2 regions of the uncultured Comamonas sp. genome follow, and region 1 is predicted to be linked to the other one. Evidence: predicted binding sites of a transcription regulator. Region 1 holds the regulator's gene; the other holds the start of a gene.
The links. The regulator NrdR, encoded in region 1, represses ribonucleotide reductase genes. The targets are predictions, from matches to a motif close to CACNANATNTNGTG.
Positions count from the first base shown of each region.

Region 2: the regulator NrdR is predicted to act here: its motif matches at 2,708-2,721, upstream of ACHWUQ_RS06445 (ribonucleoside-diphosphate reductase subunit alpha).

Region 1 is NZ_CAXYJV010000047.1:7,957-13,155, reverse strand. Features, by position in the region: gene ACHWUQ_RS18980 (CoA transferase) at 1-242, shown strand, start outside; gene aroC (chorismate synthase) at 291-1,394, shown strand; gene nrdR (transcriptional regulator NrdR) at 1,472-1,963, opposite strand; gene glyA (serine hydroxymethyltransferase) at 1,984-3,228, opposite strand; ZMP/ZTP riboswitch at 3,286-3,448, opposite strand; gene ACHWUQ_RS18960 (lytic transglycosylase domain-containing protein) at 3,575-4,546, opposite strand.
Region 2 is NZ_CAXYJV010000012.1:97,822-103,020, forward strand. Features, by position in the region: gene ACHWUQ_RS06430 (ATP-binding protein) at 1-235, shown strand, start outside; gene ACHWUQ_RS06435 (sigma-54 dependent transcriptional regulator) at 232-1,761, shown strand; gene ampD (1,6-anhydro-N-acetylmuramyl-L-alanine amidase AmpD) at 1,793-2,407, shown strand; gene ACHWUQ_RS06445 (ribonucleoside-diphosphate reductase subunit alpha) at 2,804-5,199, shown strand, end outside.

The DNA.
Region 1 (5,199 bases):
GCGGCAGCTGGCATGTGCAGGTATCGCTGGCGCGGGTGGCGCAGTGGCTGCAATCCATGAGCCAGCGGCCAGTAGCCGCTGCGCCGGCACCGGCCGCAGTACCGCCGGAAGCCTATCTGGAAACCATGGACACCGGCTTTGGCCGCCTGCGCGCGGTGCGCCACAGTGCAGTGCTGCAGGGCCTGCCCAGTGGCTGGCCCCATGCCGGCCAGCCGCCCGGGGGTGACCAGCCCTGCTGGTGAGCCCTGCGGGGCTGTGCGGGGCACTGGCATCAGTGATAATGGCGGGCTATGAGCGGCAATACCTTCGGCACCTTATTTACTGTTACCAACTTTGGCGAATCCCATGGCCCGGCGATTGGCTGCGTGATTGACGGCTGCCCACCGGGCATGGCGTTGAGCGAGGCAGACATCCAGCAGGATCTGGACCGCCGCCGCCCCGGCACCAGCAAATTTGTCACCCAGCGCAATGAGCCCGACAGCGTGGAGATTCTGTCGGGCGTTTACGAGGGCAAGACCACGGGCACGCCGATTGCGCTGCTGATCCGCAATACCGACCAGCGCAGCAAGGACTACTCCAATATTGCGCAGAGCTTTCGCCCGGGCCATGCCGACTATGCCTACTGGCACAAGTACGGCATCCGCGACCCGCGTGGTGGCGGCCGCTCGTCGGCCCGGCTGACGGCGCCTACCGTGGCGGCCGGCGCCGTGGCCAAGAAGTGGCTGAAAGAGAAGTTCGGCACCGCGTTCCGCGCCTGCATGCTGCAGGTGGGCGAGGTGGCCCTGCCGTTCGAGGACTGGGCGCATGTGCCCAACAACCCGTTTTTTGCACCGGTGGCCGATGTCAGCCGCTATGAAGACTATATGGATGCGCTGCGCAAGGCGGGCGACTCCTGCGGCGCGCTGATCCGGGTGCAGGCCAGCGGTGTGCCGGTGGGCCTGGGCGAGCCGCTGTATGACAAGCTCGATGCCGACATCGCCTACGCGATGATGGGCCTCAATGCCGTCAAGGCGGTGGAGATCGGCGCTGGTTTTGACAGTGTGGCCCAGCGTGGCACCACGCACGGTGATTCGCTCAGCCCCCAGGGCTTTCGCAGCAACAATGCCGGCGGCATTCTGGGCGGCATCAGCACCGGCCAGGACATCGAGATCCGCATCGCCATCAAGCCGACCAGCTCCATCATCAGCCCGCGCGAGTCCATCGATACCGAGGGCAACAGCACCGAGGTCATCACCAAGGGCCGCCACGACCCCTGCGTGGGCATCCGCGCCGCACCGATTGCCGAGGCCTTGCTGGCCATGGTGCTGATGGACCATGCGCTGCGCCACCGCGCACAGAACAGCGATGTGCAGCTGGATGTGGGCCCGATCGCTGCGGAGGCGCCGCAGTCCTGACGCGCAGGGGCCGGACCGGCACCGGTCTGGCGCACCCACGAAAAAAAGCGAACCCTGGGGTTCGCTTTTTTTATCGCTCAGTCCTTTTTACGGGCGCCGTCTTTTTTGGCAGCCGGCGGCGGGGTGGTCACCTCGTCAACGATGGACTTGAACTGGTCAATGTCCTCGAAGCTGCGGTAGACGCTGGCATAGCGGATGTAGGCCACCTTGTCGAGCTTTTGCAGCTCGGCCATGACCAGCTCGCCGATCAGATGGGTCTGCACCTCGCGCGCACCCAGGGTGCGCAGCTTGTCTTCGACATGCTCGAGTGCCATGTCCACCTTGTCGATGCTGACCGGGCGCTTGCGCAGCGCCAGGCTGAAGGAGCCGCGCAGCTTGCTGCGGTCATAGTCGATGCGCCGGCCGTCCTTTTTGACGATGACCGGCAGGCTGACTTCGGGCCGCTCATAGGTGGTGAAGCGCTTTTCGCAATGGCCGCATTGGCGCCTGCGCCGTACAAAGCCGCCGTCTTCTGCAACACGGGTCTCCACCACCTGGGTATCGGGATGGCTGCAGAAGGGGCATTTCATAGGCGCGGGCGCTGCTCAGATCAACGGTAGACGGGGAAACGTGCGGTCAGGGCATTGACCTTTGCGCGCACGGCGGCGATGTTGGCCTCATCACGGGGGTTGTCCAGCACGTCGGCGATCAGGTTGGCGGTCAGGCGCGCTTCTTCGTCCTTGAAACCACGGGTGGTCATCGCAGGCGTACCGATACGGATGCCGCTGGTGACCATCGGCTTTTCCGGGTCGTTGGGGATGGAGTTCTTGTTGATCGTCATGTGGGCAGCGCCCAGCACGGCTTCGGCTTCCTTGCCGGTGATGCCCTTGGCGCGCAGGTCCACCAGCATCACGTGGCTTTGCGTGCCACCGGAGATGATGCGCAGGCCGCGCTCGGTCAGGGTCTCGGCCACGATGCGGGCGTTGGTCTTGACCTGCTGGGCATAGGTCTTGAACTCGGGCGACAGCGCTTCCTTGAAAGCCACGGCCTTGGCAGCGATCACGTGCATCAGCGGGCCGCCTTGCAGGCCGGGGAACACGGCCGAGTTGATGGCCTTTTCGTGCTCGGCCTTCATCAGGATGACGCCGCCACGTGGGCCGCGCAGGCTCTTGTGGGTCGTCGTCGTCACCACATCAGCGTGGGGCACGGGGTTGGGGTACTCGCCTGCGGCGATCAGACCGGCATAGTGGGCCATGTCCACCATGAAGATCGCGCCGACATCCTTGGCCACCTTGGCAAAGCGGGCGAAGTCGATTTCCAGCGAGTAGGCCGAAGCGCCAGCGATGATCAGCTTGGGCTTGGTCTCGTGCGCCTTCTTTTCCATGGCGTCGTAGTCCAGCTCTTCCTTCGCGTTCAGGCCGTAGGAGACGACGTTGAACCACTTGCCGGAGATGTTCAGCGGCATGCCGTGGGTCAGGTGACCGCCTTCGGCCAGGCTCATGCCCATGATGGTGTCGCCGGGCTTGAGGAAGGCCAGAAAGACTGCTTCGTTGGCGGAGGCGCCGCAATGGGGCTGCACGTTGGCCGCTTCAGCGCCAAACAGCTGCTTGACGCGGTCGATCGCCAGTTGCTCGGCGATATCGACAAATTCGCAGCCACCGTAGTAGCGCTTGCCGGGGTAGCCTTCGGCGTACTTGTTGGTCAGCTGGGTGCCCTGAGCCCACATCACGGCAGGGGAGGCATAGTTCTCGCTGGCGATCAGCTCGATGTGCTGCTCTTGACGCTGGTTTTCGGCCTGGATGGCTGCAAAGAGTTCGGCGTCGGTCTGTTCGACAAGGATGTTGCGTTGGTACATGGCGGTCGTTGGAGTCAGAAGTGAGCCCTGCCTGCCAACGTTGAGGGTGGCAAAAACAGGGGCTGCCCAGGCGCACGGCTAACACGTGGCGGGTGCGGGGGACGGTGGGCCCGCCCTGGCACTGCACGGTACGCTCCCCGGTGGTTGCTGCAGGCCGGGCCTGCATTCCACGTCAACAATCCGGTCATACAGATGTCTATCGCCAGTCGCGTACCCGGCTAGTGTAGCCGAGGCCACAGCGCGCTGGAGGCAATGGGTTTATCGCGTTCGGCGGTAAAGACCGGGCCCCCAAGCAAAAAGCACCCTCAAGGGGTGCTTTGCCAGGGGGTGAGAGGAAAGCCTGCGCTCAGGAGCCCATGGCCACAGCGGTGGCCTCGGCCTTGGCAGCGGCAGGCAGCGCAGCTGGCTTGTCAGCCAGTGCCACCGTCTCGGCGGCCGCGGCAGCAGCGCTGTTGCTGGCCGCCTTGGCCTTGTCTGCCACGGTAGCGGCTGCTGCCGGCATATCTGCCTGGGCAGACAGCGATGGCTTGGCGGCGGGAGCCACCGGTGCCTTGGGGGTGTTGCTGCGGCCTTCGGCGACTTGCTTGATGCGGAAATGCTCGGCCATCACCTTGGCGGCGTAACCGCCATCGGTGGGCAGGTTGGCAGCGCCCACATAGTACTTGAGGCCACCTTCGAGCGAGCCAGCGCGTTCAATGCACTCTTGCAGCACCTTGACACCCACCCGCAGATTGGTCACCGGGTCAAAGGCCGCAAAGTGGCCGCCGAAGTGCTCGTACTTGTCGGTGTGGATCTTGGTCATGACCTGCATCAGGCCTTGCGCACCCACCGAGCTCTGGGCGAAGGGGTTGAAGCTCGATTCCACAGCCATGATCGCCAGGATCAAGGTGGGGTCGAGCTTGGTGTCCTTGCCGACCTGGTAGGCTTCAGAGACGAGCACGGCCAGTGGCTCGGGTGCGACCCGGTATTTCTTGGCCAGCCAGTAGGCGACATTGGCCTGGTTGCGGGGCAGCTGCTGGGGATTGCTGGCAGTGGCGCGGTCCACGGCGGCCATCATTGCCGCGTCATCGGCGGCGCTGACGTCCGCATCGGCAATAGCGGCATCAGCCGCCGGCGCCTGCGTGCGTGCCTGCAACCAGCTGCGCAACTGCGCTTCGCCCGCATGGCGAAGGTCATCACGCGACACCAGGGTGAGGGCGCAGAACGCCACCACCAGACCGATCAAAGCAAAACTGTTGTGTGCCATGGTCATCAGACCACGGCTGATGGTGGCGCTCAACGAGCGCACACCGGCATCCACTTGCGCGGGAGCCGTCATAGGGATTTTTCCTTTCAAAGTCCCACCACCTCCAAGCGCCCGGTAGGTCCTACATCGGGCGGGGGTCTGGCAGGGTGGGGCCGCACTGTCCTGTGCGGCCACCGGCAGGCCATCTGCGCAGCAGACGGCCCTTGTCGTTTCATGCACGCTCTTGCGTGTCAGGGGCTACGATCAAAACACCGGGAGGGTGTTGACTAAAAAATCAGCAATCAATGCAATGGGCTGAATTCTAGAAGCTTGCTTAATACACAGTCAACACTATTAAATGGCGAAATTAGAAAAAAAAGTAATAAAAAAACGTGTATAGCGGCGCGTCGCCGGCGCGGATCCGGTCGGTGGCGACCGGGCCGCAGCGCGCCGTATGTCCGGCAGAAAAAGCACCGCCGCTTGGGTGCCATCGCGGCGTAAGGCATAGGTCTTGATAGTCTGTATTTAATGTTTTTAATAACGTGATTGGTATAAAGGATTCGATGAAAAGTCAATCTTTATCAAATGCCGCGCAGCTTTTCTGCTCTGTTTTTATGCACAGCAGCGGTTCCATTCGCGTATCAGCGGTGACAGCCGCCCAGCCGAAGCGGCGAACTGACAACGTTGTCGGACCCGCGCCGACAAGGCGATTGCTGACTTGATTTGGGTCAGGGGCCTCGCGTCAT
Region 2 (5,199 bases), on a different contig from region 1:
GCCGACGATCGAGAAACACCTGTTCGAGCCCTTCTTCTCATCCGAGAGCCGCTCCAGCGGCCTGGGCCTCTACATCTGCCGCGAACTGTGCACCCGCCATGGCGCTATGATCCGCTATGAAAGGCAGAGCGCAGCGCTGCCCGAGCTGGCACAGGGCAATGCCTTCATCGTGCAGTTTCGCCGCGCCGCCAGCCCTGCGCACCCCCTGCAGACTGATTTGATCCACCAGGCATGAGTTTTGAAAACACCACTGTTCTGGTCGTGGACGACGAGCCCGACCTCCGAACGCTTTACGAGCTGACCCTGCTGCGTGAAGGCTACCGGGTCTTTACGGCGGGCTCGGTGCAGGAAGCGCGCGCCCAGCTGCAACAGCGCCGCTTCGAGATTCTGATCACCGACATGCGCCTGCCCGACGGCCTGGGCATGGAGCTGCTGCAGGACCTGCGCCGCCAAAGCCGCAGCGAGCGCGCCATCGTGATGACCGCTTACGGCTCGGCCGACAACGCGGTCGCGGCGTTGCGCGAGGGGGCATTTGACTACCTGACCAAGCCGGTCGATCTCAAGCAGTTCCGCCAGGTGGTGGCATCGGCCAGCCAGGGCCTGCAGGATGCGCCTGCGCAAGCTCCATCGCAGGCCGCTTTTCAAGCGCCGGCGCAGCCGGGTACGCCCCCATTGCCGCAAGACGCTTCGCAGCGCGAACTGATTGGCCCCTCGCTGGTCATGCAGCAGGTGCGCGAGCGCATTGCCAAGGTGGCCGGCAGCATGGCACCCATACTGGTGCGCGGCGAGTCGGGCACCGGCAAGGAGCTGGTGGCCCAGTCCCTGCACCGCCGCAGCCAGCGCGCCAGTGGCCCGATGGTGGCAGTCAACTGCGGCGCCATCCCTGAAAACCTGCTCGAAGCCGAATTCTTTGGAGCCCGCAAAGGGGCCTATACGGGCGCCAACCAGGACCGGGACGGCTTTTTCCAGGCCGCCCATGGTGGCACGCTCTTCCTCGACGAAATCGGCGAGCTGCCGCTGGCGATGCAGGCCAAGCTCCTGCGGGCGATCCAGGAGCGCAAGGTGCGGCCGCTGGGTGCCCAGCAGGAGGAAGCTGTCGATGTGCGCATCGTCAGCGCCACCCACCGCGACCTGGCCGCCGATGTGCAGGCAGGGCGGTTCCGCCAGGACCTGTACTACCGCCTCAACGTCATCGATATCTTCATCCCGCCACTGCGCGAGCGCCGCGAGGATCTGCCGGCGCTGTGCGAGGTGCTGCTTGCGCGCATTGCCCACGAAAGCGGCCAGCCGGTGCCCCAGCTCGGCCCGGAGGCCTTGCAAGCGCTTGCCGGCCACGCACTGCCGGGCAACGTGCGCGAGCTGGAGAACCTGCTGCTGCGCTCTGTCGCGCTGAGTGACGGGCCGTTTCTGCATATCGAGCCTGCGCGCTCCGGGGGGGCTGCGAACGCTGCAGTTCAGAGCATCGCTGCCGAGCAAACCCCTGCCTACCTGGCGCCCGCCGCGCCACGGGTGGCCGCAGCACCGCCCCTCCCCTCGGCGCTACCGGCCCACGGCGAGCGCTTTCCCCTTCCGCAGGATCTGCCAGCCGATCTGCAGGCCTGGCTCGATGCCATCGAGCGCGATATCCTCGTGCGCGCGCTGCAGGAGTTCGGCTTCAACCGCACAGCCGCCGCCAACCGGCTGGGCATCAGCCTGCGCCAGATCCGCTACCGCATGGAACGGCTGCAGATCCACGATCCCAGCGATGGGGTACAGCCCTAGGACTGACGCCATGCCCCAAGACCTGCCCGAGATGCCGCCCGGCGCGGACGCCCGCCCCCCGGCGGCGGCGCATGCCGCGCTCTGGCACCAGGGTTGGCTGCGCACGGCCACGCCGTGCCCCTCGCCCAACTTCGGGCCCCGCCCCGGCGGCGCCTGCACCGATCTGATCGTCGTCCACTCGATCAGCCTGCCACCGGGCATCTACGGCACGGGCGATGTGCAGCGCCTGTTCACCAACCAGCTCGACTGGGATGCGCACCCGTACTTCCAGACCATCCGCGGGCTGCAGGTCTCCTCGCATTTTTTCATCACCCGCGAAGGGGCCGTGTGGCAATTTGTCAGTGCCGACGAACGCGCTTGGCATGCCGGCCAGTCGTTCTGGCGCGGGCGGCCGCGCTGCAATGACGACTCCATCGGCATCGAACTCGAAGGCCTGGAGGGCGAGACCTTCGAGCCGGCGCAGTACCAGAGCCTGGTGCAGCTGTGCCAGCAGATCCGCGCGCAGTATGCGATTGCCTATATCGCCGGCCACGAGCACATCGCGCCCGGCCGCAAGAACGATCCCGGCCCCGGCTTTTCCTGGCCCCGCCTGCAGCAGGAGCTGGACTGGCCTGCCGCGATGTTTCCACCATCCATCGGGCTGTAGATCTGCCCTCGGTGCAGAGGCCCTTTTTCGCCGCGCGTTGGCATTTTTGCAGGCCCAGACGCCTGCGAAATGTGAGATTTTCTCCTGTTTGAAAAATTATTTTTTCTGTGCCCTGGCCCCGTTTTGCGCAGGCTGGCAACGGGGATCGCCCCGTAACACACGCACAGCGGTGGTTTGCATGCCCAAATGACCACGCCATGCGCAGTTGCCGCTGTTTTGCTGCGCAGCATGGCGACAGCCCCTGCACACAAAATGCGCAATGCCCCATACACTACAGGTAGTGTCCAGCGCTCACAAAAACACTACATGTAGTGTGATGCGGTTCCCAGAGGCTTGGTGATACCGGCATACCACAGCGCTGTTTCTCCGGTTTTTTGCACCCACTGAGAGGACATCATGAGCGCTGCTTCGCTTTCTGAGCTACAGGCCGCACCGGCCACCAGCTCGCGCACCCTGGATGGATTCACCGTACTGCCGGACTACCAGATCATGCGGCGCAACGGCGCAGTTGTCCCCTTCGAGCCTGCAAAGATCACCACCGCCATCATGAAGGCCTTCCTGGCCGTCCATGGCAGCCAGGGCTCGGCATCGGCCAGCGTTCGCGAAGTGGTCGAGAACCTGACCCACACGGTGGTACGCGCCCTGATGCGCTCGCGCCCCAGCGGCGGCACTTTTCACATCGAAGATGTGCAGGACCAGGTGGAGCTGGGTCTGATGCGTGGCGGCAACCACGAGGTCGCGCGGGCCTACGTGCTGTACCGCGAGCGCCGCAACCAGGAGCGCGCGCAGTTGCAGGCCCAGCACACACCCGCCCATGCCAGCCTGCATGTGCAGGACCGGGGCCAGCCGGTGCTGCTCGACGTCAAAGAACTCCATGACCGTATTGCGGCCGCATGCCAGGGGCTGGGCCAGGACGTCGATCCAGCCCCGATCCTCAGCGAGACCCTGCGCAATCTCTACGACGGCGTTCCGATGGACGAGGTGTTCAAGGCATCGATCCTGGCAGCGCGCACCTTGATTGAAAAAGACCCCGACTACAGCTTTGTCACCGCGCGCCTGCTGCTGCACACCATCACGCGCGAAGTGATCGGCCAGGATGTCAGCAGTGCCGACATGGGCGCGGCCTACCGCAGCTACTTCCCCGGCTTTGTCGCGCAAGGTATCGCGCATGAACTGCTCGCGCCCGAGATGCTGGACTTCGACCTGCCGCGCCTGGCCGCAGCCCTCCAGCCCGCGCGCGATCTGCAGTTTGACTACCTGGGGTTGCAGACTCTGTACGACCGCTATTTCCTGCATGTGCGCAAGCAGCGCATCGAGCTGCCCCAGGCCTTCTTCATGCGCGTGGCCATGGGCCTGGCGCTGAAGGAGGACGACCGCAATGCAAGGGCCATTGCGTTCTATGACCTGCTCTCGTCGTTCGACTTCATGTCGTCCACCCCCACCCTGTTCAACAGCGGCACCTTGCGCTCGCAACTGTCGTCCTGCTATCTGACCACGGTGGCCGATGACCTGGGCGGCATCTACGATGCGATCCGCGAAAACGCGCTGCTGTCCAAGTTTGCCGGGGGCCTGGGCAATGACTGGACCCCCGTGCGTGCGATGGGTGCCCGCATCAAGGGCACCAATGGCGAGTCGCAGGGCGTGGTGCCTTTTCTCAAGGTGGTCAACGACACGGCCGTCGCCGTCAACCAGGGCGGCAAGCGCAAAGGCGCCGTCTGCACCTACCTGGAGACCTGGCACCTGGACATCGAGGAGTTTCTGGAGCTGCGCAAGAACACCGGTGATGACCGCCGCCGCACCCATGACATGAACACCGCCAATTGGATCCCCGACCTGTTCATGCAACGGGTCATGGAAAAAGGGACCTGGACCCTGTTCTCACCCTCGGACGTTCCCGATCTGCACGACCGCTTTGGCAAGGATTTCGAGCGGGCCTACACCGCTTACGAGGCCCAGGCGGCAACCGGCGAACTGGCGCTGAGCAAGACGCTGCCGGCGGTCGATCTGTGGCGCAAGATGCTGTCCATGCTGTTCGAGACTGGCCACCCCTGGATCACCTTCAAGGATGCCTGCAACCTGCGCTCGCCACAGCAGCATGCGGGCGTCGTGCACTCCTCCAACCTCTGCACCGAGATCACGCTCAACACCAGCGACACGGAAACCGCCGTCTGCAACCTGGGCTCGGTCAACCTGGCGCGCCACCTGAAAGATGACGGGCAAGGCGGCCTGGCACTGGACCATGACAAGCTCAAGCGCACCGTCGCCACGGCCATGCGCATGCTCGACAACGTCATCGACATCAACTACTACGCGGTGGACAAGGCGCGCGACTCCAACCTGCGCCACCGCCCGGTGGGTCTGGGCATCATGGCCTTCCAGGACAGCCTCTACCAATTGCACATCCCCTACGCCAGCGATGCGGCGGTGCAGTTTGCCGACACCTCGATGGAGGCGGTCTGCTACTACGCCTATTGGGCATCGACCGAGCTGGCGCGCGAGCGCGGTGTCTACAGCAGCTACCCTGGCTCGCTGTGGAGCCAGGGCATTCTGCCGCTGGACACGCTGGACCTGCTCGCCCAGGCCCGAGGCCATGCCGACTATGTCCAGGTGGACCGCAGCATGCAGCTGGACTGGGAAGCACTGCGCCGCAAGATCGCGCAGGACGGCATGCGCAATTCCAACTGCGTGGCCATCGCACCCACCGCCACGATCTCCAACATCGTCGGTGTCGATGCCTCCATCGAACCCTCGTTTGGCAACCTGTCGGTCAAGTCCAACCTCTCGGGCGAGTT